3 regions of the Bacillus sp. JJ864 genome follow, and region 2 is predicted to be linked to each of the others. Evidence: riboswitches for the same ligand, from Rfam matches in the RefSeq annotation. Region 2 holds a riboswitch; each other region holds the start of a gene.
What was found. Region 2 has a riboswitch for cyclic di-AMP ahead of V7024_RS10235 (antibiotic biosynthesis monooxygenase). Riboswitches for the same ligand answer to the same signal wherever they lie in the genome.

Region 1: another riboswitch for cyclic di-AMP. It lies ahead of V7024_RS15045 (hypothetical protein); the one in region 2 lies ahead of V7024_RS10235 (antibiotic biosynthesis monooxygenase).
Region 3: another riboswitch for cyclic di-AMP. It lies ahead of kdpA (potassium-transporting ATPase subunit KdpA); the one in region 2 lies ahead of V7024_RS10235 (antibiotic biosynthesis monooxygenase).

The regions. Positions count from the first base shown of each region.
Region 1 is NZ_JBALLY010000091.1:11,989-17,600, reverse strand. It holds gene kdpA (potassium-transporting ATPase subunit KdpA) at 1-1,422, opposite strand, end outside; gene kdpF (K(+)-transporting ATPase subunit F) at 1,442-1,522, opposite strand; gene V7024_RS15055 (signal peptide protein) at 1,519-1,623, opposite strand; cyclic di-AMP (ydaO/yuaA leader) riboswitch at 1,722-1,865, opposite strand; gene V7024_RS15050 (hypothetical protein) at 2,398-2,634, opposite strand; gene V7024_RS15045 (hypothetical protein) at 2,652-3,053, opposite strand; cyclic di-AMP (ydaO/yuaA leader) riboswitch at 3,147-3,291, opposite strand; gene thiD (bifunctional hydroxymethylpyrimidine kinase/phosphomethylpyrimidine kinase) at 3,385-4,206, opposite strand; gene V7024_RS15035 (thiazole biosynthesis adenylyltransferase ThiF) at 4,212-5,231, opposite strand; gene V7024_RS15030 (thiazole synthase) at 5,224-5,612, opposite strand, start outside.
Region 2 is NZ_JBALLY010000056.1:2,121-7,732, reverse strand. It holds gene V7024_RS10255 (DUF3967 domain-containing protein) at 1-99, opposite strand, end outside; gene V7024_RS10250 (amino acid deaminase/aldolase) at 319-1,491, shown strand; gene V7024_RS10245 (D-arabinono-1,4-lactone oxidase) at 1,479-2,795, shown strand; gene V7024_RS10240 (hypothetical protein) at 2,933-3,139, shown strand; gene V7024_RS10235 (antibiotic biosynthesis monooxygenase) at 3,188-3,484, opposite strand; cyclic di-AMP (ydaO/yuaA leader) riboswitch at 3,555-3,694, opposite strand; partial or broken gene V7024_RS24420 (methyl-accepting chemotaxis protein) at 4,228-4,746, opposite strand; gene V7024_RS10225 (PcsB-like coiled-coil domain-containing protein) at 5,553-5,612, shown strand, end outside.
Region 3 is NZ_JBALLY010000032.1:16,053-21,664, reverse strand. It holds partial or broken gene V7024_RS06370 (MFS transporter) at 1-648, shown strand, start outside; gene V7024_RS06365 (DUF3995 domain-containing protein) at 740-1,162, shown strand; cyclic di-AMP (ydaO/yuaA leader) riboswitch at 1,275-1,414, shown strand; gene kdpA (potassium-transporting ATPase subunit KdpA) at 1,504-3,210, shown strand; gene V7024_RS06355 (DUF445 domain-containing protein) at 3,373-4,620, shown strand; gene V7024_RS06350 (response regulator transcription factor) at 4,688-5,323, shown strand; partial or broken gene V7024_RS06345 (sensor histidine kinase) at 5,328-5,489, shown strand; partial or broken gene V7024_RS06340 (sensor histidine kinase) at 5,484-5,600, shown strand.

The DNA of each region.
Region 1 (5,612 bases), on a different contig from region 2:
CGTATTGTCTGCCAAACCTTCAAAACCGGAACCGTTATTCGCTGCCGAAGAAGTATATTCATATACAACTTGTGTCAAACCATGAAAACCGGAGTTTGAAATAGCATCTGTTCCGAGATGAGTTGAAAGAGCTAATGCTGAAAATCCTAAAATCAGTAAAGGATGAAATAGTATTGTTACCGCAATTAATTTCATTTCCTTTCCTTCAATCTTCTTCCCTAAAAATTCTGGTGTACGTCCCACCATTAATCCCGATATAAAGACCGCGATGATTGCGTACATAATAATATTGATAAATCCTGCACCGACCCCGCCGTATACTGTATTTAACATCATATTTACAAGTGGTACGAGTCCTCCGATTGGTGTCAACGTATCATGCATTGTATCAACAGCACCTGTTTCCGCTGCAGTTGTTACTGTTGCGTATAGTGAAGAAAATACGGTTCCAAAGCGGACTTCTTTTCCTTCTACGCTGCCTTGAGTATGCTGCATTCCCATTTCATTTAACGCTGGGTTTCCATGTAACTCTGACGTTACAATTGTTGTAAACCCCATTAAAAATACGATGAATAAAGAAACGAAAAGAACGCGTCCTTGTTTTTTATTCCCTACCATTCTTCCGTATGTGAATGGTAAAGCTGTTGGTAACAGCATCATAAGCATCATTTGTAAAATGTTACTGATTTGACCTGGGTTTTCAAATGGATGCGTTGAGTTTGCCCCGAAAAATCCTCCGCCGTTGTTCCCTAATTCCTTAATAGAAACGAAAGAAGCAACCGGACCACGTAATATACTTTGTTTCACACCTTCAATTGTATGAGCTGTAACTGCTCCTTCTAACGTTTGCGGTACACCAAGTGCAACGAAGATCAATGCTGCTATAAATGCAATTGGGAGAAAAACTCTCGTTAAAGCACGTGTAAAATCTACGAAGAAATTTCCAAGTTCTCTCCCTGCTAAACCTCTTATAAAAGCCATTACAATCGCTAATGTTGTTGCTGGTGCTGTAAACATTAAAAACGTAATTCCGATTAATTGTGATAAGTACGAAACACCATTTTCACCGCTGTAATGCTGTAAATTTGTATCTGCCATAAAACTAATCGCTGTATTAAAAGCCAGTGTAGGTTCCATCCCCTCAACATGAGCTGGATTTAATGGCAATACACCTTGCAGGCGAAGTATGAAATAAACAACAACAATCATAAATCCATTAAGCGCAACTAATGATAATGCGTATTGCTTCCAACTCTGGTTATAAGGTTTCACACCGGAAATTTTTAAAATAATATTTTCAAAAGGTCCGAACACTCTATCCAATTTGCTATTTCCTTGAAACGCCTTCTCTAAATAAATCCCGGTTGGCTTTGCAACAAGAACAAATAATAACATTGTGACCAAAACGGCAATCCAAATCATAATAAACCTTTCCCCCTAATTAAAACTTTTCTGGATTTAATAGCGCATAAACTAAGTACACAGTAAGTAAAGCAACAATAATTGATACTGCAATAGTCATTGCTTCTTCCCTTCCTTCACAACATGATCCGACCATCTTGCAAGACCAATCATTGATCCAACTAACACAATTAAAATTCCTATCATAGCGATATCTAACATTCTTCATCCCTCACTAAATGTAAAATTTTACCATCGAAAGCATAAAAAAGAACACTGAGGATCTACTCAGTGTTCGAAAATGAACAACACAAAAGTAAACCTCCTCTCCAAACGCTTACGAGGTTAGCTGTCGGATTCGGGCCTAAAGAGTAGCCCTACTTTCATCATGAAAGATTCACCCCAAGTGACAATGCACAAAATTGGTTCCCCCGCTCCATTTCTGGACTCAGCGATATCAGGTTGTTTTTTGGAAATTTTATGAACAATTTATGAATGTAAATATACTCCTCTACATTTCGCTTGTAAAGAGGTAAAATAACGAAAATATAAAAATATAAGACCTTTTAAACGCTTACATTGAGGATAAATACATCTTTATCATCTTTTTTCTTTGATTTTCTTCCTTTTTCATTATGTATACGTTCTTTTACAAGTGAAAAAAGAAGATTATCTCAATAAATCAAATACAACAGGACCCGTTTTCCTCCCTTTGTTTGAAACCTCGCACGTGGCAAAAAAAGGCCCTGACCGCTTCTATGCACGGCCAGGACCTCTCTCTAAAAAATGCAGTTTTATACCTTTTTTTCAACATGCACATCACTGCCACGCTGAATTCAATAGGACCCGCTACTTTGCTTGCTCCCTCTGTTTTATACTTCGCGCGTGGCACAAAAGGCCCTGACCGCTTCTATGCACGGCCAGAGCCTCTCGCCCATCTAAAAAAGAGGTTTTCATGCTAGTTTTTCAATTCATATTGATAAATAACCTTCTAAACTATAAAAAAGACCGTAAGTTACGACCTCGAATATATACTTGCACCAATTCTGCATGCTGCTTCTCATATTCGATAATATCTTGTTCTAAATATAAACGGATATCTTCTGGCGGAAGAATCACATATGGCTTCGGAAAGAATGGATCATGTTCTGCTAATTCATGTACTCGTTCTAACGATAGTGCCCAGCGCTTTGCTAACTCGCGGCAAAGTAATACTTTCATCGTTTCTTTCATATCCGATTCCTCCGCCCCTACTCTAAAGTCAAAAACGAAATATTATCACAAGTTGTAAACACCACTAATTTAATTCCAATCGTTTCATAGAGGTGCTTTGGATATTGTTTATTTCGCGTGACAACTGTAATAGGCGCGGTAAAAGAAGAGCGAATACGTTCAGCGAAGAAGCTAATTGTAGACAATTCATCTCCTAGTAAAATCGCTTTGTTAATTCCTTTGCATATGTTCACAATCATGCTCGGATCATCCGGACAACAATATGCTTGTTGAAACCCACATGCTTTCACTTCACTTACCACATGCTCACTTGCTGCAAAAATGACCATTTCACTTTGAAACGGTGCTAAATCCTTTAAACTCTTTACTTTCGCAGCTTCTCCTACACAAATGAGCGTGTACTCTTTTTCCTTATCCATGCACTAGATCCTCCTTCACATAAAAGAATTTTTCAGTATAGATTAAAATTCTCTTATGCTAGTCGGATCGATGAATTGATGTATTCACTTGCACCATCCTCTCTCAACACGCTTACGAAGTTAGCTGTCGGATTCGGGCTTTGAGAGTAGCCCTACCTTCGAAAAAGGATTCACCCCAAGTGACAATGCACAAAGTTGGTTCCCCCGCTCCAAAGTCTGGATTAAGCGTTCTTAAAAATAGATTCTGGCTGATATATTACTCCTAATTTTGGAAAAAGTAAACATGAAAAAAGCCAATTTTTTTAATTGGCTTTTCTAAAAATATATATATTTATGCACGTATATTTCTACGTCCATACGCAAAATGGTTCGTTGGTCCGTGACCGCTGCCTATGTTCAGCTCATCTTCAATTGCTATACTAATAAAGTTCTTCGCTTCACGAACTGCATCTACAGTTTCGCAACCTTTCGCGAGTCCTGCTGTTACAGCTGCGGCAAACGTACAACCGCTTCCGTGTGTTTGTATCGACGCAATCCGTTTACTTCTATACTCCATAAACTCATTTCCATCAAACAATAAATCAATTACTTCATTCCCTTGATACGCTGCATGTCCGCCTTTCATCACGACAAACTTCGCACCTAAATCATGCAATCTTTTCGCAGCTTCTTTACTGTCTTCAATCGTATGAATCTTCATTCCTGTTAATACTTCTGCTTCAGGAACATTTGGCGTAATTACCGTTGCAAGCGGCAATAAATGTTCTTGTAATGCTGCTACAGCTTCTTGTTGTAATAACGATGCTCCGCCTTTTGCGATCATAACAGGGTCTAGTACAATATTATTCCATGAAAATGATTTAATATTTTCAGCTACGATTTTAATAATCTCACTACTAAATAACATCCCAAGTTTCACTGCATCTGGCGTTAAATCCGTACCGATAGAATGTAACTGCTTTTCAATTCCTTCTACAGGAACAGGATACACCCCTTGTACACCAAGCGTATTTTGGGCCGTAATCGTTGTAATAGCTGTCATTCCGTACACACCGAGCTCTTGAAATGTTTTTAAATCTGCTTGAATCCCCGCACCGCCGCCGCTATCAGAGCCAGCAATCGTTAATGCTTTATTCACTCTCATTTCACTCACCCTTTTTAACCAAAGTAACGATGATAAATCGTTTTTGCTTCCGCTATATCCTTTGTCCCATGCACAAGCACACGGCCGTCTTGAAATGCTACTAACCGTTTATTCTCAACAGAAAACGATAATAAATACGGATTCACTGTTAAATCCGTTACACGGTTTTGCAGCAGATTTTTATACATAGACAAATGAATCTGCTCTTTATGCGGCGGACGAATTTGTACTGTATTTCTACCGCATAAAACAGCCGCCCTGGAAGTATTCTCCTTGCTTAAATACGGATAAACGGCTTCTTCTCCGCACGATAAGCAGTGCTTGTTTCGCAACTTTTGTACATTCATGCATGAATATTCATTTTTCCACACATCAAATGACACAAGCCCCTCACGAAGTGCCTCGTAATCTTCTACTAAAACCTTTAATGCTTCCGCAACTTGATGTGAGACAACAATAGATACAGCAGGCGAAATAATCCCCGCTGTATCACATGTCACTCCCCCAAGCGGGATCGACTGCAATAAACAAGATAGGCACGGCGTCTTTCCTGGTAAAATCGTATAAGAAAGACCGTAACTCCCAACACAAGCTCCGTAAATCCATGGAATAGAATGCTTTTGCGATATATCATTTACAATAAACCGTGTCTCAAAGTTATCTGTTGCATCGATGATGAGATTTACACCTGTAACAAGTTCTTCTAGTTCTTCTGCTGTTACATCTTGCACATAAGTTTCTACAACTACATCGCTATTAATGGCTTGTAAGCGCCGCTTAGCTGCCACTGCTTTTGGTAAATGATTTTCTACATCTTCCTCGCAGTATAACTGTTGGCGCTGCAGATTACTCCAATCAATGTAATCACGATCAACAATCGTCACTTTGCCAACTCCAGCGCGAACGAGCATCTCTGCATTTGCACTACCAAGCGCTCCCACGCCGATTATAAGTACATGTTTTTCTCTTATTTTGTTCTGTCCCTCTTCCCCAATTGGAGAGAACAACACTTGACGAGAATACCGGCTATTCAAGGATACTCATTCCTTCTAACGGGCTACTTGCGGCCCCGCAGCGCTTACGTGCAATACGTCCTGCTTCAAACCCTAATCTTCCTGCCTGAATACTAAGCTTCATTGCTTCTGCCATTTTCACAGGATCTTTTGCCCCGGAAACAGCTGTATTTAACAACACGCCTTCTGCACCTAATTCCATCGCAAATGCTGCGTCAGCCGGACTACCAATGCCCGCGTCAACAATAACGGGAACAGTTGCTTGCTGGATAATAAAACTTAAATGTAACGGGTTTACAATGCCAAGACCAGAGCCAATTGGCGATGCACCCGGCATAATCGCATGAACGCCTAATTCTTGTAATTTACGTGCTAATACAACATCATCAGACGTATACGGCA
Region 2 (5,612 bases):
AATTAAACATGATTGATAATCCTCTACATAGCGTTTTACCGTTTGAATAGGTATAGATGTATTTCGAGCAATTTCTCGAAGTGTAAGCCATTTCTCCATGCCTTCTCACCTTTTCAATTAATTTATTACATAACATAAAAATAGATTATATCATTTATTCATAATGTTAGTAATAAACGAATAGGGGGGACAACACTCTCTATATAATATGTGAAAAAAGTTTCTTCGATGAGAAGGAACTTTTTTTCTTTTGAAGAGGAAAATTTCACTTTCTTTCCAATATATATATAAGAAATATATACAAGGGGAGGGCGAGATGTGGATCGTAGAACATTTCAAGGGCTTTCCATGCCATGTGCATTTCTTAATGAAGATGCATTAGAGAGAAATATTCAATCTATTATTCAGCTTCATAAAGGAAAACGTGTTCGGATTGCGAGTAAATCACTGCGCTCTGTTTCAGTGATGAAGAAAATTTTACAATCACATGCTTGTTTTCAAGGAATTATGTGTTACTCATCAGTGGAAGTTCTGTTTTTAATTGAACAGGGATTTGATGATTTATTGCTTGGATATCCGATTTGGGATGAAGAGGCTTTGAAGAAAATAAGTATACTTACAAAACAAGGATACAAGATTACTTGCATGGTAGATTGCGAAGAGCACATTCTGTATTTGGAGCATATTGCATTGCAAGTAGAAGGAACGTTTCGTATTTGTTTTGATATTGATATGAGCAGTCGTTTTTTGGGCTTTCATTTTGGAGTAAAACGGTCTCCTTTACGTACTGTAGAACAAGTATTACCAGTAGTTGATAGGGTTTTACAATCATCTTGTTTGAAAATAGATGGTGTTATGGGTTATGAAGCACAGATTGCAGGTGTAGGGGATAATGTACCAAAACAAAACTTCCAAAATAAAGTGGTTTCTTATTTAAAAAGACGTTCAGTAAGAGAAGTTGCAAACAGACGAGGGTTAATTGTACAAGCATTAGGGCAAAAAGGAATTTCATTACGTTTTGTAAATGGCGGAGGAACAGGGAGTATAAAGACAACCGTTCAAGATGAGTCTGTTACAGAAATTACGGTTGGGTCTGCTTTTTATTCTCCGCTACTTTTTGACTATTATAAAGACATTGCATTTGAGCCAGCAGTTGGATTTGTATTACCAATTGTCCGTCAGCCAGAACCCCATGTTTATACCTGTTTAGGTGGAGGATATATTGCATCGGGAATGACTGGAAAGGATAAGCAACCGCAGCCGTATATGCCAAGCGATGCAAAATTACTTCCATTAGAAGGAGCAGGTGAAGTGCAAACACCTGTTTACTATGAAGGAACAGAGCAATTAAGAATGGGGGAGGGGATTGTGTTTCGGCATAGTAAAGCAGGGGAGCTATGTGAAAGATTTTCTTTTTTATATCGTATTTCTGGTGGTGAAGTAGTAGGAAAGTATCGAACATATCGGGGGGATGGACAATGCTTTCTATAAGGGGACGACAGTGGCGAAATTGGACAGGGAATGTACAAGGAGTACCGCAGCATACGATGTATCCGAAAAGCATTGAAGGGGTTGCTCAGGCTGTAAAATTTGCAAAAGAAGTTGGAAAGCGTATTCGTGTAGTTGGTTCGGGGCATTCGTTTACACCACTTGTTCAAACGGAAGAGATTTTAATTTCTTTAGATGAATTACAAGGGATTAGCGAGATTGATCCACAAACATTAATCGTAGAAGTATGGGCAGGTACAAAGCTGTCTCAGCTAGGTGAAATATTACAAGAGAACGGATATGCACAAGAGAATTTAGGGGATATTGATGCACAGTCTATTGCTGGGGCAATTAGTACAGGAACGCATGGAACGGGGATTTCATTGGGAAATTTAGCAACACAAGTTGTGGAAGTAACAGCTGTTCTTGCATCAGGAGAAGTGATCACGTGTTCCGAAAAAGAATATCCACAATATTGGAAGGGGTTTCAATTGTCACTTGGTATGCTAGGTATTATTGTAAAAGTTAAATTAAAAGTCATTCCAGCATATTCTCTTGCTTATGAAAGTAAAAAAGAATCATTTGCTACTGTTATGAGTAAATTGGAAGAATATAAGAAGAATCGTCATTTTGAATTCTTTATCTTTCCATATTCTGAAGATGTTCAAGTGAAAATTACAAACGTAACGAAAGAAGTTGGAGGAGAACTAAAGTGGCATAAACTCAAAACAGCTTTAATCGAAAATATGGCTTTTGCATTGTTATCAGAGAGCTGTCGCTTTTTTCCTTCCATAAGTAAAAGTGTTAGTCAATTATCAGCAAAGGGAGTACCAAATACCAAAATCGTAGGTCCAAGTTATAAGGTGTTTACAACTGCTCGTAATGTCCGTTTCTATGAGATGGAATATAGTATTCCAGCAGAATCTATGAAAGAAGCAGTAGTGGAAATTTATCATCTCATTCACGAAAAAAAATTTCAAGTACATTTTCCTATTGAATGTCGCTATGCAAAAGGAGATGATATTTGGCTTAGTCCGTCATATGGAAGAGATTCTGCTTATATTGCGGTTCATATGTACAAAGGGATGCAGTACACTCCTTATTTTCAAGCAGTAGAACGGATTTTTCAAAAGTATGAAGGACGTCCGCATTGGGGGAAAATGCATACAATGACATATGATACGTTGCAACAAGTATATCCAAAATTGCATGATTTTTTAGAGGTGAGGCAAATAGTAGATCCAACAGCAATGTTTTTAAATCCATATTTGGCAAAAATGTTTTTGTTTAATGAAGGCATAAAGTGATACTTCCATAAGAACTATAGTTATCCTACTTAGTGTTTAGAATAATATTGAATTCCATTTTAAACAGCTTATAATTTAGATATGGCATGAGAGTAATTTTGAGAATTGATTCGGGGATAAGGGGGAGGTCACAAATGATGAAATATGAAATGTTTTTAGTAAATGGAGAGTATGTAACAACGTTTACTAGTGCATGGCAATTTAAAGAAGGAGAACAAGTCTTTTTTAAAGATGAGAAAGAGCAAGAAAAACGTAATTTTAGCATTGTTAATATAACACATGATGTGTTTCAGAAAAATGAACATGTGATTCACTTATACTGTCAGGAAAAGAAAGTATATTAATTTTAAAAAGCATGGAAGTTATATGACTTCCATGCTTTTTTTGTTAGTTTACTGATGGAGCTGAGCTGCATTGGACTTGGAAGAAATGATATACGGTTGAATTTGCTGCTGCCACGTAATAGTAGTAGATTTCTTTTTATAAGTGAGCCATTCCCGATAATCCTCTTGCGTTTTCCATAATGTGCGAATGAAGAATTCTGTATGATCCCTCTCATGTTTTGTATAGGAAACTTCTATATTAATAAAACCTAGCGTATTAGGAGTTGGGTAATATTGTTGTAATGTTGTTAGTACTTCTTTTTCGCAATTTCTTTTTATATAAAGCATGTTGGTCACAATGAACATAACGGATCCCTCTTTTTCTTAGTAGTAAAGTAATAAGATAAGTATCGTTTTTCTTCAGTCATAACATAAGTAATCCCTCCAGTTATGCTTACGAAGTTAGCTGTCGGGTTCGGGCCTTGAAGGGTACCCTACTGTTATGATTCACCCCTAGTAAGCCATTGCTTACAATAACGGTTCCTCCGTTCCATACGGATTCAGCAAAAAGTATTTATCCCGCTATTCGTGGGCAGTAATACTCCCACCTCAAAATTCTGCAAAAGCATTGTCCAGTTCCAGTGGCTAGAATGTTCGGTGGCTTCGCTTCTTCCTACGAGGTAAAAAACACCTCTACGTCAGAAGCTCCATCCCCCTCACATTCTGGACGAGCCACTTCCACATTTCTTTGTTGTCCAGCTCTAGCGGCTAGAATCTCCGGTCGTTTCGCCCCCTCGGACGAGGCAAAAAGCGCCTCTCTGTCAGGGGCGCGGGCGTCCTGCGATTCTGAGCGAGCCGCTTCCGCTTTTCTAAAGAAGTTAGGTGGGAGATAAACTGCCCGTAAAAGCCCGATTGGTGAGGGCTGATAATCAGTGGGGGATGAAGAAAACCCCCACTGATTAAAGTTTCACTTTATATAAAATATAATACTATTCAGAAAAAACAGAGTAAATGTAAGGATAACGACAATTTTTTACAAAAAATGAAGTGAGATACAGAATAATGAAAAGCCTGAACCTATCGATTCAGGCTTTCTATTATTTCTTTGTTCAAATTAGTGCTTCTAGACTTGTAGATAATTTTGTATCTACTTTTTGAGAGTCATTGATATGTTTTACTAGAGTATCATTTACTTTTTTGAACATGTGTTGTGTTTTTGTAAACTCACGTAATACGTCTTCGTTACAATGTTTTTGCTGTTCGATTGATTCAATCACATTTGTAGCGCCTGTTTGTAATGTTTGTACCATCGTTAAGATGTTTTCAATTTTTGCATTTGTATCTGCGCTTACTTCAACACCTTCATCAACAAGGTGAAGATTATCTTTTGTATTTTCATATGCTTTTTCAATTTCTTCTTGAATTTTCTTTGTTAAATCTCCAATATTTTTTGTACTTTCAGCAGTGCTTTCAGCAAGTTTTCGAACTTCGTTGGCAACGACTGCAAATCCTTTTCCATGTTCACCAGCACGAGCAGCTTCAATGCTTGCATTTAAAGCAAGTAAGTTTGTTTGAGCAGCAATATTTTGAATCACTTCAACAATTTGTTCAATTTCTTTTGAGCGCTCACTTAAGTGATTCATACTATTAGACGTACGTTGTGACTGCTCACCTAATTTGTTAATAACAGTAAGTAACCCATGAACGGAATCTTTTCCTTCATTTGAACATGTTACAATTTCTTCAATAGCTTGAATAAGCCCTTGTTCTTTGTGAAGCATATCATTGTTCAGCTCGTTGGAACGGTTTGTACTTGTCGTTACGCTGTTAAAACAGTCACTTAACTGTTGAACTAGATTTTGTAGCGTATGATGTTGGCGATTGACTTCTTCATGTTCACTGACAATAGCTAAGACGTTTCCATGTAATGAAGTGATGACCTTTTTGTGTTCTTGTTCTTTCTCATGTAACTGATGTTCTAATTCCTGTACTTGATTTTGTAACTGAGCAATTTCTTTTTCCAGTGATTTGCTTTTTGTAAACATAGTCTTCTCTCCAAGCTTCTGTAATTTTATTTTCATAATAGGTAGTGAGATTTTTTAAAGTTCATTTTATCCTGCTGCTTGCAAGTGGTGGTAAAATATCCCAAAATTCAGATAAATAAAAAGGAATAACTAGAAAACTGATTATAAGAGTCCGATTTGTTCAATGAAGAATAAGGAAACTCCCTACTTAGAAATTTTTCACTTTATATTGAAATTGTAGCATTATTTTTAAATATATCTATATAAAAATTAAAAAATATTTGAATAAGTTTATTACAATTTTTTCATGATTCGTTATATTTCGTCATGAAAAATAAACTGTATTTAATGAGTTTGTAAACAAACTGTAAAACAAATCATGTATAAATGTAAGAGAAGGGAGTCGGATTATGAACTATTTTAAGCGTATCAGTAGTCTTGTATTAGCTGGATTTATTTGTTTCAGTGGT
Region 3 (5,612 bases), on a different contig from region 2:
CTCTTACCTGAATTAGGAGGAAATAAGGCCATCGTTAGAGAAGGTAATGTATTACAAGGCATAACAAGAGATATGAAAGAAGGACTGAAATGGCTGACGAATAATCGGCTAAACCTTGCTTTATCCCTACAAGCTATGGTTGGTAATTTTGGTGCCAGTGCTGTACTAGGAGTATTTATGTATTACTTGCTTTCAACATTACATTTAACTGCTGAACAAAGCGGTTATAATTATACTTTAATTGGAGTTGGAGGACTTTTAGGGAGCATGATTGCAGTCCCACTTGAAAGGTACATTCGACGCGGAATTCTTATCCCTGTTCTTCTAGGTATAGGTACTATCGGCTTAACTTATGCAATCTGGAGCAAATATTGGCTAGCACCTGGTATTGCTTTTGGCGTTGCAATGATCTGTAATATAGCTTGGAACACGATCGTAGCATCAATCCGGCAAGAAACAGTGCCTACCGATATGCAAGGAAGGGTTCTTGGCTTCTCACGAGTACTTACTCGTCTAGCTATGCCATTGGGTGCTTTAGTAGGTGGGATCATTTCTGCTTATAATCCAGTTGCAGTATTTGCATTGGCAGCAGCTGCAAAGGTTATGGAAGTTATGATTGCACTTTTTAGTCCTATCCGTAAGTTATGAGGAAAAGTTCTTCATTATATAGTTTCCTTATATAGGCTATAGAAAAGTAAGAGAAAAAATTTTTTCATAAGTACAAGTAGGAGGGAATACAATGGCATCATTTTTCATCATTTTAGGTGCGAGCATACTCGTGTTCATCAGCCTTATTCATATGTACTGGGGATGTGGCGGGTCTTGGGGAAGCAAGGTTGTTCTTCCGATGAAAAAGGACAGCGACGAATATGCTTTTGTTCCGCGGAAAATAGGAACTTTTGCAGTGGCACTTGCCATTCTATGTTTTGCTATGATTCTATTAGCGCAAAGTGGATACTTGGATTTCTGGAATCCGAGTCGTTATACAAAATGGGGATGTATGGTTTTAGTTGGGGTTTTCTTATTACGTGCAGTTGGTGATATGAAGTACGTTGGATTCTTTAAAAAAGTAAAGGGAACAAAATTTTCGGTGTATGATACGTGGTTATACAGTCCACTTTGTTTGTATATCGCTTTTATTTTTGTAGTGGCGGTTTATTGAGAGTAGTATGTGGAAGGAAAACTTTCGTTAAGGGAAGTTTTCTTTTTTGTATTTTCTCTCTTTACAATAAGAGTTTAGAAGAGTATATTAACAGACAAATGGAAAATTTTACAGCCGAATATCGCTTAATCCACTTAGGAGCGGGGGAACCAATTTTGTGCTTTGTCACTCGGGGTGAATCCTTTTTAGGTAGGGCTACTCTCAAGGTCCGAATCCGACAGCTAACCTCGTCAGCGTTTTGAGAGGGGGGACTTGTGTGTAAAAAACACTAGGTGCGGCCTAGTGTTTTCTTTTATTCTCTCTATGGTAAAAATTTACAATTAAACTTATCTCTATATTTAATGGAGAAAAATATAGAGATAACAGAGGAGAGGAAAAGAGTGAGTTGGCTTACAAGTCTAATTACAATTTGTCTGTTTGTAGTTGTCGCAAAACCGATGGGGGATTACATATACAATGTTTTTCAGCAAAAGGGACCATTTCAAAAGGTATTTGGTCCGCTAGAAAAAATTTTGTTTAAAGTAGCGGACATTAAAGGCTATAGTCAAAGCTGGAAGCGCTATTTGTTTTGTTTAATTATTACGAATCTATTTTTTATTCTTGTTGTGTATTCTATATTTCGGTTACAGGGGATGTTACCGTTAAATCCAAATCATTTTCCGGGAATGGAGCCGACGTTAGCGTTTCATACAGCCATTACGTTTATGACAAACGCGAATCTACAACATTATGGGGGCGAAAGTAATTTATCTTATTTCTCTCAAATGGCTGGGATAACGTTTATGATGTTTGCAGCACCTGCAACTTCAATGGCGATTGGGATTACGTTTATTCGTGTGCTAGCAGGTAAAAAAATTGGGAACTTCTTTGTTGATTTTGCTCAATCTATTATAAGGGTATTGTTACCAATTTCATTTGTAGCTTCGCTCATTTTTCTAGCACTAGGAACACCGCAGACGTTAGATTCTACAATTATCGCAAAAACGTTAGAAGGGACGGAACAGGTAATTCCCCGCGGGCCAGTAGCGTCTTTACTAGCTATTAAAGAACTTGGAGATAATGGCGGCGGTTTCTTTGGAACAGTTTCCGCACATCCTTTTGAAAACCCAAATATGATTAGTAATGTGCTGCAAATGATGCTGCAAATGTTAATTCCAATGGCATTTCCGTTTGTATACGGACGAATGGTTGGAAATCGGAAACAAGGAAGAATGTTTTTTGTATCGATGCTTATTTTGTTTATCGTTGGGTTTTCTACACTTGCCTTATCTGAATTGAAAGGAAATCCGCTATTAAATCAAATTGGTATAGAAAGTTCACAAGGAAATATGGAAGGGAAAGAAATGCGTCTTGGCGTTATATCTTCTGCTTTATATGCAACTGTTACAAGCGCTTCGGGGACAGGGGGCGTGAATACTACACATGATACGTTAACACCAATTGGAGGAATGGTCCCGCTCGTAAATATGCTTTTAGGAACTGTATTTGGCGGGATTGGAGTTGGATTCATGAACGTGATCATGTATGCAATGATTGCCGTATTTTTGGCTGGATTAATGGTAGGACGTACGCCAGAGTTTCTTAATAAAAAATTAGAAGGAAAAGAAATGAAATTAATCGCTATTACCATTGTGTCTCAGCCATTACTTATTCTTGGCGCTGCAGCAATTGCCTTTTCAACACATTTCGGAACAGATAGCATTTCGAATCCTGGTTTTCACGGTTTAACACAAGTTATATACGAATATACATCGTCTGCTGTGAATAATGGCTCCGGATTTGAAGGATTAAATGATAATACACCGTTTTGGAATATTTCAACAGGTCTCGTTATGTATATTGGCCGTTATTTTAGTATCATTACGATGCTTGCTGCTGCAGTTGGACTCAAAAAGAAAAAAATTGTACCTGAAACGATTGGTACGTTCCATACCGACAGTCGTTTGTTTGGCGGGATTTTACTTGGTACGATATTCATCGTAGGTGCTTTAACATTTTTACCGGTGCTTGTGCTTGGACCAATTGCCGAATTTTTAACAATATCATAAAATTATAAAGACGAGGGGCGCGTCAGCCTCTCGTTTTTATAATGAATTCTTTGTTGTTTCTAATGGCATTCATTATAGTATAGATATATGCTTTTGTTGAAGAATGTAATTGCTTTATAGATTGAAAAGTTTACTCTACATAAAGAAGGATGTGCAAATGGAATGTCATTACAATCAAAATATATAGCGGGAATTTCACTTGGAGTAATGGGAGTGGGGTTTGCCGCAACACTCCCGTTTCAAGGAACAGTAGCAGGTGGAATTATACAAGGTGGATTTGAAGCTGGTTTAGTAGGCGGGCTTGCCGATTGGTTTGCAGTTACGGCACTGTTTCGTCATCCGATGGGAATCCCAATTCCGCATACAGCGTTGCTACCAAAAAATCGGAAACGAATTACGAAAGGACTTGTTTCCACACTGGAAAATGATTGGCTGACGAAAGAAAGTATAACAAATAAAGTAAAAGAGATGCAGTTAGCACAAGTAGTATTACAAATTGCAGAAAGAGAGTTACAATCGGATAGCGTGAAAAAAGGGATTGTTACAATTGCTGAAAAAGCAATCCTTCAAATTAATACTGAAAAATTAGCTACTGTAATTGAAAAAGAATTAAAAACGTATTTGCATACGATTAACACAGAAAATATACTGCAAGTCCTTATTGATCAATTAGTTGTACAAGAATATGATGAAAAAACACTTGATTATATGTTAGTGAAAGCAAAAGAGTGGACAGCTCAAGACGAAGCACGTTATCAGCTTGGAAGTTTAGGCATGAAAGCGATGGAAAATATAAAAGTAGATGGATTTTTACAGTTTACGCTTAAATCCTTTATGAATATTGTCGATGAAGAAAAGATCGGAAACATTTTGCAGAAGTTTGTGATTAGTAATATTAGTAGTTTACAAAATCACGATAATAGCACAAGACAACTTATATTAAAGAAGATTCGGCAAGAACTTATTCATGTAAAGGAAAATGAAGCAGTATTACAGGAATTAGAGAATTGGAAGGAAAGTTTGATTGCAAATTGGGAAGCTAGTGAAAAAATAACAGAATTGTTGGAACAAGTACAGGAAAGAGCAGTTGCTTTTATTAAAAAAGAAGAGTTTACAGATAAATATCTTCTTTCATTTTTAATAACGCAAATGAATAAAGTAAAAGAAGATCCCGTAACGATTCAAAAAATGGAAGATTGGTTGCAAAAGCAAATTGTAACCTTTGTCGAAAACAATCATTCTAAAATAGGAAAGCTTGTACAAGAAAATCTTGATAAGCTAGATGATCAGACACTAATTGAAATGATTGAAAATAATGTAGGGAAAGATTTGCAGTGGATTCGTGTAAATGGTGCTGTTTGTGGCTTTATGATTGGGTTAGTTTTGGAAGGTTTAAAAGCAATTATATAATGAGTGAGAAGAAAAGTTATATGGGGGAAGGATGTGAATGTTAGTAAGGGAGTACTTGCTAACAACCATGAAAATAAAAGTGATAATCGCTGATGATAACTCATTTATTAGAGAAGGCATGAAGATTATTTTAAGTACATACGAAGAATTTGAAGTGTTAGAAACAGTAAATGACGGACAAGAGGCTCTAGAGTATTGCAAAAAATATGATGTAGATATTGCGCTTTTAGATGTGCGTATGCCGAATATGAACGGCGTGGAAGCAACGAAGTTAATTTGTGAACAAACAAAAACAAAGCCGCTCATTTTAACGACATTTGATGATGACGAATACATTTTAGATGCAGTGAAAAATGGGGCAAAAGGTTATTTATTAAAAAATAATGATCCAGAGCGTATTCGAGATGCGCTAAAAAGTGTCTATTACGGACAAACTGTGATGCAAGATGTAGTCCTTGATAAAATTAAATTAAACTTACAAGAAAATAAAGAAGAGTCGAAAATAGATACGAGTCTTTTCACAGAAAGAGAGCTTAGTATTATCGCTCTTATTGCGAAAGGCTTTTCGAATAAAGAGATTTCAAAACAGCTTTTTATATCAGAAGGAACGATTGCGAACTATATTACGTCAATTCTTAATAAAACGGGACTCGAGCATCGTACGCAAATTGCAATTTACTATTTAAAGGGAACCGTGGATTAAAAACATGGAATTTTGGATGATTATTAGTAAGCTGATCGTTTTCTTATACATCGTGTTCAGTTATGTCCATTCTAGTGTGACGAATTTACCATGGATTGTATTTGCTTTGCTTCTATATTTTTGTGTAAATGTTGCGATTTATATTTTCAAAAAAGATGCAGTGAAAAAAGGGCTCGGCATTAGCGGTATGGAAGAACGGACAGCTTCTATTAACGGGACGATTATTGTTGATGGTACAAATGGTTTTTCCGTGACAATGTTATTACCGATGCAATAAAGAATAAGTGAG